Regions from separate parts of the Rhizobium sp. NLR22b genome, predicted to be linked through region 1. Evidence: riboswitches for the same ligand, from Rfam matches in the RefSeq annotation. Region 1 holds a riboswitch; the other holds the start of a gene.
The links. Region 1 has a riboswitch for S-adenosylmethionine ahead of HJC00_RS02365 (O-succinylhomoserine sulfhydrylase). Riboswitches for the same ligand answer to the same signal wherever they lie in the genome.

Region 1 (5,485 bases):
CGGCGATCTCGCCTCTGATATCGGCGAGCCCTTCGTCGCCCATCTCGATGCGCTGCGCCAGGATTTCAACCACTCGATCGAGAAGCTCAACGAGACCATGCAGGCGGTCGGGGCCAATGCCCGGGCGATCGGCGCCGGCGCCAACGAGATTCGTTCCTCCGCCGACGAGCTTTCCCGGCGAACGGAACAGCAATCGGCCTCGGTCGAAGAAACCGCCGCGGCGCTGGAAGAGATCACCACGACGGTGCGCGACGCCGCCAAGCGCGCCGAGGAGGCGAGCCAGCTCGTCACCCGCACGCGCCTCGGCGCCGAAAGATCCGGCGAGATCGTCCGCAAGGCCGTCTCCGCCATGCATGAGATCGAAAAGTCCTCTGGCGAAATTTCCAACATCATCGGCGTCATCGACGACATCGCCTTCCAGACCAACCTCTTGGCGCTGAATGCAGGCGTCGAGGCGGCACGCGCCGGTGAGGCGGGCAAGGGTTTTGCCGTCGTCGCTCAGGAAGTGCGCGAGCTCGCCCAGCGCTCGGCCAATGCCGCCAAGGAGATCAAGTCGCTGATCACCAATTCCGGCATGCATGTGCAGACCGGCGTCACGCTGGTCGGCGAGACCGGCAAGGCGCTCGACGTGATCGTCACCGAAGTGCAGGAAATCAACCAGCACGTCCACGCGATCGCCGAAGCCTCGCGCGAGCAGTCGATCGGGCTGCAGGAGATCAATACCGCCGTCAATACCATGGATCAGGGCACGCAGCAGAATGCGGCAATGGTCGAGCAATCGACGGCCGCCAGCCACAGCCTCGCCAGCGAAGCATCGGCGCTCAACATGCTGCTCGGCCAGTTCCGTCTGACCGGCACCGGCGCCTTTGCCGCAGCAGCACCGATGACATCGTCCCGACCACCGACTGCAGCACCGCACTCCGCTGCACCGCGAGCCACGGTACGCACGGCAGCCAAGACATCGATCCGCATCGCTGGCGAAGGCACCGCCCGGCCGGCCGCCTCACCGGCGCGCGCGCTTGGCCAGACACTCGCCAACGCCTTCGGCGCAGGCAGCACGCCGAAGAGCCAGGATGGCGATTGGACGGAATTCTAAGCAGAAGCTCCGCGACCTCTAGCAAGACTGACGCCTGTGGAACTGACGCCTGCCACTCATCCTATCCCTCTCCCGCTCGCGGGGAACGTGTCCTGCGATGAGGGACGGAGAGGGTGCGGCACCTCCCCTTCTCCGCTCAGAACGCGGAGATGACCGGCAGGCGGGTAGAGGCAAGCAGCGGCCATCCTTACTTTTTGCGGGGCCGTCTAGTCCGGCCGCCAGCCGGCCTCGACAAGAATGTTTCCAGGCGCCGTGCAATAAAACGACCAGCCGCCGCGCGTTTGCGCAATGAGTTGGAGCCAATCCAGAGTAAGATTGGAACGTTCGGAGCTTCGGAGGGGATAGACATGAAATCCGCGATCATCGGCCTCATCGGCACTCTCGCTCTTGGGGGGTGCAACACCACGACATACGCCGGCCCGGGGCTGGAGCCCATCCCGGGCAGCATCACCTATACCGGCCAGCCGCGCACCAAGCTCACCAAATCCCCGCCCGGATCGAGCTTCCCGCATGATTTCATCGACCAGTATGGCCAGCAGGTGGAGGAGACCTACATCATCCAGCCTGACCGAAGCCTGATCATCGCGCACCGGCGATACAAGCCGATCCGGTTTTTCCGGGACTAAGTTTCACAGCGCCACTGAGGGAAGTGGAGCGGGTGAAGGGAATCGAACCCTCGTATTCAGCTTGGGAAGCTGCTGCTCTACCATTGAGCTACACCCGCGATGCGCTGAGATTTCCAACAGATGGGGGCCGCTGTCAAGTCGCCGCCCGTCAGGCCGGCGTCAGATGCGGAAATGTTTGGAAAGCTTGAGGCCCTGGGCCTGGTAGTTGGAGCCGAGGCCGGAGCCGTAGAGGCTGGCCGGTTTTTCCTGCATGTGCTCGTAGACCAGGCGGCCAACGATCTGGCCGTCTTCGAGGATGAAGGGCACTTCGTGGCTGCGCACTTCGAGTACGGCGCGGCTGCCGCGCCCGCCTGCCGGCGCATGGCCGAAGCCCGGATCGAAGAAGCCGGCATAGTGGACACGGAATTCGCCGACCAGCGGATCGAAGGGAGTCATTTCGGCGGCATAATCCGGCGGCACATGCACGGCCTCACGCGAGACAAGGATATAGAATTCGTCGGGATCAAGGATCAGCTCGTTGCGGCCGCGGCTATAGAGCGGCTCCCAGAAATCGAAGATGTCGTGCTGATCCTTCTCGTCGACATCGACGACGGCGGTGTGGTGTTTGCCGCGATAGCCGATCAGGCCGTCCTTGTCGCCGGTGAGATCGATCGACAGCGCGATGCCGCCGCCCGACACGTTCGGCTGCTTGCTGGCAACCAGCGTCTCGCTTTCATGCAGCTTCAAAAGTTCCGGCTCGCCGAGCACGGACTGGCCGACGCGGAAGCGGATCTGCGACAGACGCGAGCCGCGGCGCACGACGATCGGGAAGGTGCGCGGGCTGATTTCGAGATAGAGCGGGCCGGAATAACCTGCCGGGATCTTGTCGAATTCCTGGGCGTAGTCGGTGATGACGCGGGTGAATATATCGAGCCTGCCGGTCGAGCTCTTCGGATTGGCCGAAGCCGACATGTCGGCCGGCAGCGCCAGGCTTTCCATCAGCGGCACGATATAGACGCAGCCGGTTTCGAGCACCGCACCCTGGGACAGGTCGATCACGTGCAGGCTCAGCCGATCGAGCTTGTCCGAGACCAGATGCGAGGGACCGGGCATGAAGGAGGCACGCACACGAAACGCCTTGCTTCCCAAGCGCAGGTCGAGACTTGCCGGCTGGATCTGATCGCGGTCGAGCTCCCGCTCGGAGTTCAGACGCCCCGTTTCGAACAGCGCCGCAATCGCGCGATCCGCCAGAATTCCAGTTTCGCGAGCCATCATGCCCCATCCATCATTTTGCCGCCGACAAAACCAAACTCGGGGAATTGACGCAAGCCGCCAACAGCAGTATTGCAGAATTATCCCGTGGTGATTTGGCCGGTCGGCTTGCAGCCACGTTAAACAAGTGGCTAAAAAGACCGGGTTGAAACCGGTCTGCTTTTGCGGCCGGTTTTTTTGTTATGTGAAGGTGATGGCATGAGCAAGACCTGGCGCCCGGCAACCCAACTCGTCCATGGCGGCACGCTGCGTTCGCAATATGGCGAAACGTCGGAAGCAATCTATCTCACCCAGGGTTTCGTCTATGACACGTCGGAAGCGGCCGAAGCCCGCTTCAAGGGCGAAACGGACGGCTTCATCTACGCCCGCTACGGCAGCCCGACGAACGACATGTTCGAAAAGCGCATGTGCGCATTGGAAGGCGCCGAAGATGCCCGCGCCACCGCCTCCGGCATGGCGGCCGTCACTGCCGCCGTCCTCTGCCAGGTCAAGGCAGGCGACCATATCGTCGCCGCCCGCGCCCTGTTCGGCTCCTGCCGCTGGGTCGTAGAAACGCTGGCGCCGAAATACGGCGTCGAGTGCACGCTGGTCGACGGCCGAGATCTCGCCAACTGGGAAAAGGCGATCCGCCCGAACACCAAGGTGTTCTTCCTGGAAAGCCCGACCAATCCGACGCTCGAAGTGGTCGATATTGCAGGCGTCGCCAGGCTCGCCAACCAGGTCGGCGCCAAGCTGATCGTCGACAACGTCTTTGCGACCCCGCTCTTCCAGAAGCCCTTGGAGCTCGGCGCCCATATCGTCGTCTATTCCGCCACCAAGCATATTGACGGCCAGGGCCGCTGTCTCGGCGGCGTGGTGCTCGCCGACAAGGCATGGATCGACGAGAACCTGCACGACTATTTCCGCCATACCGGCCCGGCCATGTCGCCGTTCAATGCCTGGACGCTCCTGAAGGGTATCGAGACGCTGCCGCTGCGCGTGCGCCAGCAGACCGAGAATGCGGCGAAGATCGCCGATTTCCTGGCCGAGCAAGGCAAGGTCGCCAAGGTGATCTATCCCGGCCGCAAGGATCATCCGCAGGCCGACATCATCGCCAAGCAGATGACCGGCGGCTCGACGCTCGTCTGCTTCGAGCTGAAGGGCGGCAAGGAGGCGGCCTTCGCATTGCAGAATGCGCTTGAGATCATCAAGATCTCCAACAATCTCGGCGACAGCAAAAGCCTGATCACCCATCCGGCAACGACCACGCACAAGAACCTGACGGAAGAGGCGCGCGCCGAACTCGGCATTTCTGCGGGTACGGTGCGGCTTTCGGCCGGCATCGAGGACACGGACGACCTGATCGAGGATTTCGCGCAGGCGCTTTCCAAGGTATCGGCTTGATCGACTGGAATAGCGGCCGGATTTCAATGTGGAGCCGGCCGCCGATCCGCGGGAACAAGTTCAGCCGCGCCGGCGTTGCGAAGTAAAATTAAGGCTGACGATTAGGCTTAATGATCGAAAACCATATGATCATCACTATTTGACCGCTGATCAACGTTCCGTTTCTTGACGGACCGGGCCTCTTATAAGATACGGGTAACATATCTTGACTATGGTGCAAGGCATGTATCGCGCCCTCACAAGAGATATCGAAGTCGTGGTCGAACCGTTCTATCTGGAGGAGCAATCCGATCCGGAGGACGACCGCTATGTCTGGGGTTACCGGATTGTCATCAGCAACAATTCCGGCGTCGCCGTTCGCCTCATCAACCGCTACTGGAACATCACCGATCAGAACGGACAGGTGGACGAAGTGACCGGCCCCGGCGTCGTCGGCGAGCAGCCGCGGCTCAGCCCCGGCGACACCTACGAATATTCCTCCGGCTGCCCGCTCGACACGCCCTCAGGCCTGATGTTCGGCCACTATCAAATGGAAACGGATGAAGGCGAGCTGTTCGACGTCGACATCCCCGCCTTCTCGCTTGACTCGCCGGGGCTGCTGCGCGTGCTGAATTGAGGGCAAGTTCCTCCCGCTCAAGAGATTGCCGAGACCCCGCCCCTCATTCGCCTGCCGGCACCTTCTCCCCGTAAACGGGGCGAAGGGACCATGCCGCGATCGATCTATCCCCACCGACCTCTCGCAGGGCACGTCCCCTCTCCCCGCGAGCGGGGAGAGGGGCAGCTCTCAATGCTAACTGAGCCTATTCCGCCGGCTGAAGCTCGGCTGCTTGGAAGCGGTAGGTGGTCGAGCAGAATTCGCAGGTGACGGATATCTCGCCGTTTTCCTGGCTGGCCTCGATCTCCTCGGCGGTGAAACCCTTCAGCACGTTGCCGATCTTTTCCCGCGAACAGCTGCAGCGGTCGAAGACGGCGCGGGGCTCGAAGACGCGCACGCCGCGCTCGTGGAACAGGCGGAACAAGAGGCGTTCGGTGCCGACCTGCGGATCGGTCAACTCGTCGGCATCGATGGTCTCGACCAGCGAGCGGGCTTCGGTCCAGGCGTCATCCTCGCCATGCGGACGGTCGCCGT
Region 2 (5,485 bases), on a different contig from region 1:
GTGGCCCAGTGCATCATCGCGGCCGTCGAGATTGAAATAGGCGTGCTGGCAGACATTGGCGAGCGTCGGCTGATCGCTGGTCGATTCATAGGTGATCGACAGTTCACCATTGCCGTGCACCCGGAACGTCGCCTGAATGGTGCAGTTGCCGGGATAACCGGCACGGCCGTCCGGATCGACGATCTTCATCACCAGGCGGTCGACCGCATGCTCGACGATCGTCCAGTTGCGCTTGCCGATATTGTCGCTGCCGCCGTGCAGATGTGTGACGCCGTTTTCATTCGGCTCGAGCTGATAGTCCTTGCCGTCGAGCGTAAAGGCGCCGCCGCCGACACGGTTGGCGCAGCGGCCGGGCGTCGCGCCGAAATAGGCCGAGTAGAGAGGATAGCTGTCGAAATCCTCGAAGCCGAGTTGCAGCGGCGCCTCATGACCCTCAAGGCGCAGATCCTGGATGACCGCACCCCAGGTGATGATCTTGGCCGTTAGGCCGCCGCCCCTGATGACGACGCGATAGACGGTCTCGCCCGCCTTCGTCTGCCCAAAAACTTCCCGCTCCAACTTATCCGACATGATCGACTGTCCGTTCCTTTGCGCGTCCGATAAAAACGCGCGGCGCTATAGGGTTCCGGACCGGAACCTGCCCGCATTTGTTCCAAACCGCAACCAGGCAGGTCAGAAAGAAATTCCATTAAAGATCCATGCCGATCTCTTCGACGTCATAGGGCGTCGTCTGGTAAATCTCGTTGATCCAGTTGCCGAACAAGAGGTGCGCGTGGCTGCGCCAGCGGTTCTGAGGCGCAAGTGCCGGATCATTATGCGGGAAGTAATTGTGCGGCATCTTGATCGGCACGCCGGCATCCACATCGCGGAAATACTCGTCCGAAAGTGAGGTGGAATCATATTCGACATGATTGAACATGTAGAGCCGCCGGCCCCTTTTCTCATGCACGAGGCAGACGCCCATCTCGCTCGATTCCATCAGAATTTCCAGGCTTTCGCATTTCTCGATGTCGGCGCGGCGCACCTCGGTCCAGCGCGACACCGGCACCTCGAAGTTGTCGGAAAAGCCGTTCAGATAGATGGAGGAAGGCTTCAGGTTCCGGTGCCGGTAGACGCCGAAGGCCTTTTCCTTCAGCTCGTATTTCGGAACGCCGTGGAAGTGATAGATCGCCGCCATCGCGCCCCAGCAGACGTTCATCGTCGAATGGACGTTGGTCTCCGTCCAATTGAAGATCTCCTGCATTTCTGCCCAATAGGTAACGTCCTCATAGGGGAGGAGCTCGATCGGGGCTCCGGTGATGATGAAGCCGTCGAACTTGCGCTGCTTCACCTCTTCCCAGGTCTGGTAGAAGGCGAGCAGGTGATCTTCGGATGTGTTCTTTGCCTTGTGGCCGCCGATGCGGATGAGTGACAGCTCCACCTGCAGCGGCGAAGCGCCGACGAGACGGGCCATCTGCAGTTCGGTCTTGATCTTGTTCGGCATCAGGTTGAGCAGGCCGATCTGCAACGGTCTTATATCCTGACGGATCGCCATCGTCTCGGTCAGCACCCGCACGCCTTCCTGAACCAGGGTTTCGAAGGCGGGCAGCGTATCGGGGATCTTGATGGGCATTGCGGTCAACTCGATCAAAAATAAAAAACCGGCGGCGAAAAAATCGCTACCGGTCCGCACGCGGCCCTTTAGCGACTTTTTTAACGTGGCTGCAAGCCGGCCGGCCAAATCACCACGGAGTGCCTTAATTAGTCCCAGTTGAGCCGCGAATCAACTCCGAATGCATGCGGGAGTGGCCCGTCAAGAATCATCACACTTTAATGACTGATAGAATCTGTTGATAGACCGGTAACGCCACCATGTTAATAATGACAGTATGGGCGGTGTTGGAAAAGCGTGATGGCAGACAAGATCGAAGGGAGGCCAGGCATCCGGAAGCAGGATAGGGTAGGGTATGATTTCAGCCTGACATATCGCCTCGGTGTGATGTTCTCAGCATTCTGGAATTCGCAAGTTCGCGGCAAGGTGCTGTTTCTGGCGACCGTGCTGATCCTCGTCATCCTGGCGACGGCCTATGGCCAGGTTATTCTCAATGAGTGGAACGCCCCTTTCTACGATTCGCTCGAGCGCCGCGACCTCGGCGAATTCTTCCACCAGCTCGAAATCTTCGCGATGATCGCCGGCACGCTGCTGCTGCTCAACGTGTTGCAGGCTTGGCTGAACCAGATGACCGCGCTTTATATGCGCGAAGGCCTGTCACGCGATCTCGTCGACCAGTGGCTGAAGCGAAAGCGGGCGCTGCGGCTCGCCTCCAGCGGCCTGATCGGCGTCAATCCGGATCAGCGCCTGCACGAGGATTCCCGCAACCTTGCCGAAAGCACGACCGGGCTCGTCCTCGGCCTGCTGCAATCGACCATTCTTCTGGTGAGCTTCATCGGCGTGCTCTGGGAGCTTTCGAGCGGCTTCATCTTCCACATCAGCGGCCACAGCTTCTCCATACCGGGCTATATGGTCTGGGCGGCGATTTTCTATGCAGCTTCCGCCTCGGTGTTGAGCCAGGTCGTCGGCCGCAAGCTGGTCAAGCTCAATGCCGACCGGTTCTCGAAGGAGGCCGAGCTTCGTTTCACGCTGATGCATGCCAACGAGAACATGCCGGCGATCACCGTCGCCCGCGGCGAGGAGAACGAACGCCGGCGTATCAATACCGACATCAGTTCGGTACTTAGGGTCGTCAAGCGGCTCGCCATGGCCAATACCAATCTCACCTGGGTTTCGGCCGGCTACGGCTGGCTGGTGATCGTCATTCCGATCATCGTTGCCGCACCCGCCTATTTTTCCGGCGGCCTCACCCTCGGCCAGCTGATGATGTCGGTCGGCGCCTTCAACCAGGTCAATACGGCGTTGCGCTGGTATGTCGCCAATTTCGGCCCGATCGCCGAATGGCGTGCCACGCTGATGCGCGTCACCGACTTCCGCCAGGCGTTGCTCGACATGGACGAGGGCTTTGGCGTGAAGGGCAGCATTGCCTATGAAGACACCGCCGCCGACAGGCTGACGCTGAAGGATGTGGTGATCAATGCCAAGATCGGCGAAGACATCGAGGAATGCGGCGGTTTTCGCCTGCGAGAAACCGATATCGTGATCAAGGCCGGCGAAAAAATCATGATCAACGGCGATCATAGCGTCAACCGCAAGCTGCTGTTCCAGGCCTTGGCCGGGCTCTGGCCGTGCGGCAGCGGCACGATGGGTCTGCCGCCGATCGACGACATGCTGTTCGTTCCGCAAATCGCCTATATTCCGGGCGGCACGTTGCGCGAGGCGTTGGCCTTCCCCGAAAACGCCGATGCCTACGAGCAAGCTGCGGTCGAGGCGGCCCTTGAAAAGGCCGACCTGCACTCTCTGATCGCAAGGCTCGATACCCGCGCCCGCTGGGACAAGCTGCTCGACGGCGATGAACAGAAGGCGATCGGCTTCGCGCGCCTGCTGCTGGTGCGCCCGCGCTGGATCATCTTCGACGAAGTGCTCGAGGGCATGGAGCCGGAATGGCAGGTAACGATGTGCAGCGTGCTGACTTCGATGCCCGAAATCGGCATGATCTATATCGGCCGCTCTGAAACTTATCTGGAGGCGTTGCAGCCCCGGGTGCTGCATCTGCAGGCTCTGCCCTCGAGATCCGAAGAGCCGCAGCAGCAGGTCGCCCAGACCACCGGCGCCAGCGCCAGTGCCGGCGCAGCCGCCGTCCCCGCGCCGGCGCTTTAGGACGCCCCCTTATCGGCAGGACCCCTGCCTACAACGTGACGCAAGCGGCTGAGTGCGAGAGTCTCAGCCCTCCAGTTCTTCCCGCAGCATTTCGAGCTCCAGCCATTCCTCTTCCATCTTGGTCAGGCTGACTCGCAGCTTCTCCATCTCGCCTGCAAGGCGGTTGAAGGCAACGGGGTCGCGCGTGAAGAGATTGGGATCGGCCATGACAAGTTCGCGCTTGGCGATCTCGGCCTCGGCCTTGGCCATTTCCTTCGGCAGATTGTCCAGCGCGAATTTCTGCTTGAAGGAAAGCTTGCCCTTCGAGGCTGCGCCGGAAGCTGTTGTCTCCTGGGTCTTCGGTTTCTCCGCCGCTTTCTCGGCTTTCCTGCGCTCTTCGAGAGCGCCCTTGCGCTGCGCCAACATGTCCGTATAGCCGCCGGCATATTCGATCCATCGGCCGTCGGGCGCATCCGGCACGGCGGGCGCGATCGTCGAGGTTACGGTGCGGTCGAGAAAGTCACGATCGTGGCTGACGAGGATGACGGTGCCGGGAAAGCCGGCGACGATTTCCTGCAGAAGGTCGAGCGTCTCGATGTCGAGATCGTTGGTCGGTTCGTCAAGGATCAGGAGGTTTGCCGGGCGCGCCAGGATGCGCGCCAGCATCAGCCGGGCGCGCTCGCCGCCGGAGAGGCTCTTGATCGGTGTTCGCGCCTGCTCCGGCTGGAACAGGAATTCTTTCATGTAGCCGGTGACGTGGCGCTGCTCGCCATTGACGAGCAGGTTTTCGCCGCGCCCGTCGGTCAGGTAGTTTGCAAGCGTCTCCTCGGGCTTGAGGTCCTCGCGCTTCTGGTCGAGGGTGGCGATCTCCAGGTTGGTGCCCAGCTTCACCGTGCCGCCGTCCGGCGAAAGCTGGCCGGTCAGCATTTTCAGGAGCGTCGTCTTGCCGGCGCCGTTCGGCCCGACGAGACCGATGCAATCGCCGCGATGGACGCGGATCGAGAACGGTGTGACGATTGCCCGGTCGCCGAAGCTCTTGGTGATCTTCTCGGCCTCGATCACCAGCTTGCCGGATTCCTGCGCATCCGAAATCGCCGCCTGCACCGTGCCCTGCGGGCCCTTGTGGCCACGATATTGCGAGCGCATCGTCTGCAGCTCGCTGAGACGGCGCATATTGCGCTTGCGCCGGGCCGTGACGCCGTAGCGCAGCCAGTGCTCCTCGCGCTCGATTGCCTTGCCGAGCTTGTGCTGCTCGAGCTCCTCGGCCTCCAGCACCTGGTCGCGCCAGGCTTCGAAATGCGCAAAGCCCCTGTCGAGCCGGCGCGAGGCGCCGCGATCGAGCCAGACGGTTGCCGTCGAAACTTTTTCGAGGAACCGCCGGTCGTGCGAGATCAGCACCAGGGCGCTGCGCGTCTTTTGCAACTCGCCTTCCAGCCATTCGATGGTCGGCAGGTCGAGATGGTTGGTCGGCTCGTCGAGCAGGAGAATGTCGGGCTCCGGCGCCAGCACGCGGGCAAGGGCGGCCCGTCGCGATTCACCGCCGGAAAGGGTATTTGGATCCTCCTCACCGGTGAGGCCGAGGTGAGACAGAAGATAGGTGACGCGATAGGGGTCGTCGCCGGGTCCCAGACCAGCCTCGGCATAGGCCTGAACGGTGCTGAAACTGGCAAAGTCCGGCGCCTGTTCGAGATAGCGCACCGTCGAGGACGGATGACGGAAAACTTCGCCGGACTGCGCCTCGACCAGGCCGGCGGC

Region 2: it holds a riboswitch for S-adenosylmethionine, as region 1 does, so the genes downstream of both, metA (homoserine O-succinyltransferase) here and HJC00_RS02365 (O-succinylhomoserine sulfhydrylase) in region 1, are expected to answer to the same signal.

What each region holds. Positions count from the first base shown of each region.
Region 1 is NZ_JABDWM010000001.1:497,568-503,052, forward strand. Features, by position in the region: gene HJC00_RS02340 (methyl-accepting chemotaxis protein) at 1-1,096, shown strand, start outside; partial or broken gene HJC00_RS02345 (VOC family protein) at 1,303-1,383, opposite strand; gene HJC00_RS02350 (hypothetical protein) at 1,444-1,722, shown strand; tRNA gene HJC00_RS02355 (tRNA-Gly) at 1,747-1,820, opposite strand; gene HJC00_RS02360 (2'-deoxycytidine 5'-triphosphate deaminase) at 1,882-2,976, opposite strand; SAM riboswitch at 3,051-3,129, shown strand; gene HJC00_RS02365 (O-succinylhomoserine sulfhydrylase) at 3,172-4,356, shown strand; gene apaG (Co2+/Mg2+ efflux protein ApaG) at 4,580-4,972, shown strand; gene HJC00_RS02375 (Hsp33 family molecular chaperone) at 5,157-5,485, opposite strand, start outside.
Region 2 is NZ_JABDWM010000004.1:188,989-194,473, reverse strand. Features, by position in the region: gene HJC00_RS08960 (aldose epimerase family protein) at 1-570, opposite strand, end outside; gene metA (homoserine O-succinyltransferase) at 689-1,612, opposite strand; SAM riboswitch at 1,661-1,738, opposite strand; gene HJC00_RS08950 (ABC transporter ATP-binding protein/permease) at 1,892-3,751, shown strand; gene HJC00_RS08945 (ABC-F family ATP-binding cassette domain-containing protein) at 3,815-5,485, opposite strand, start outside.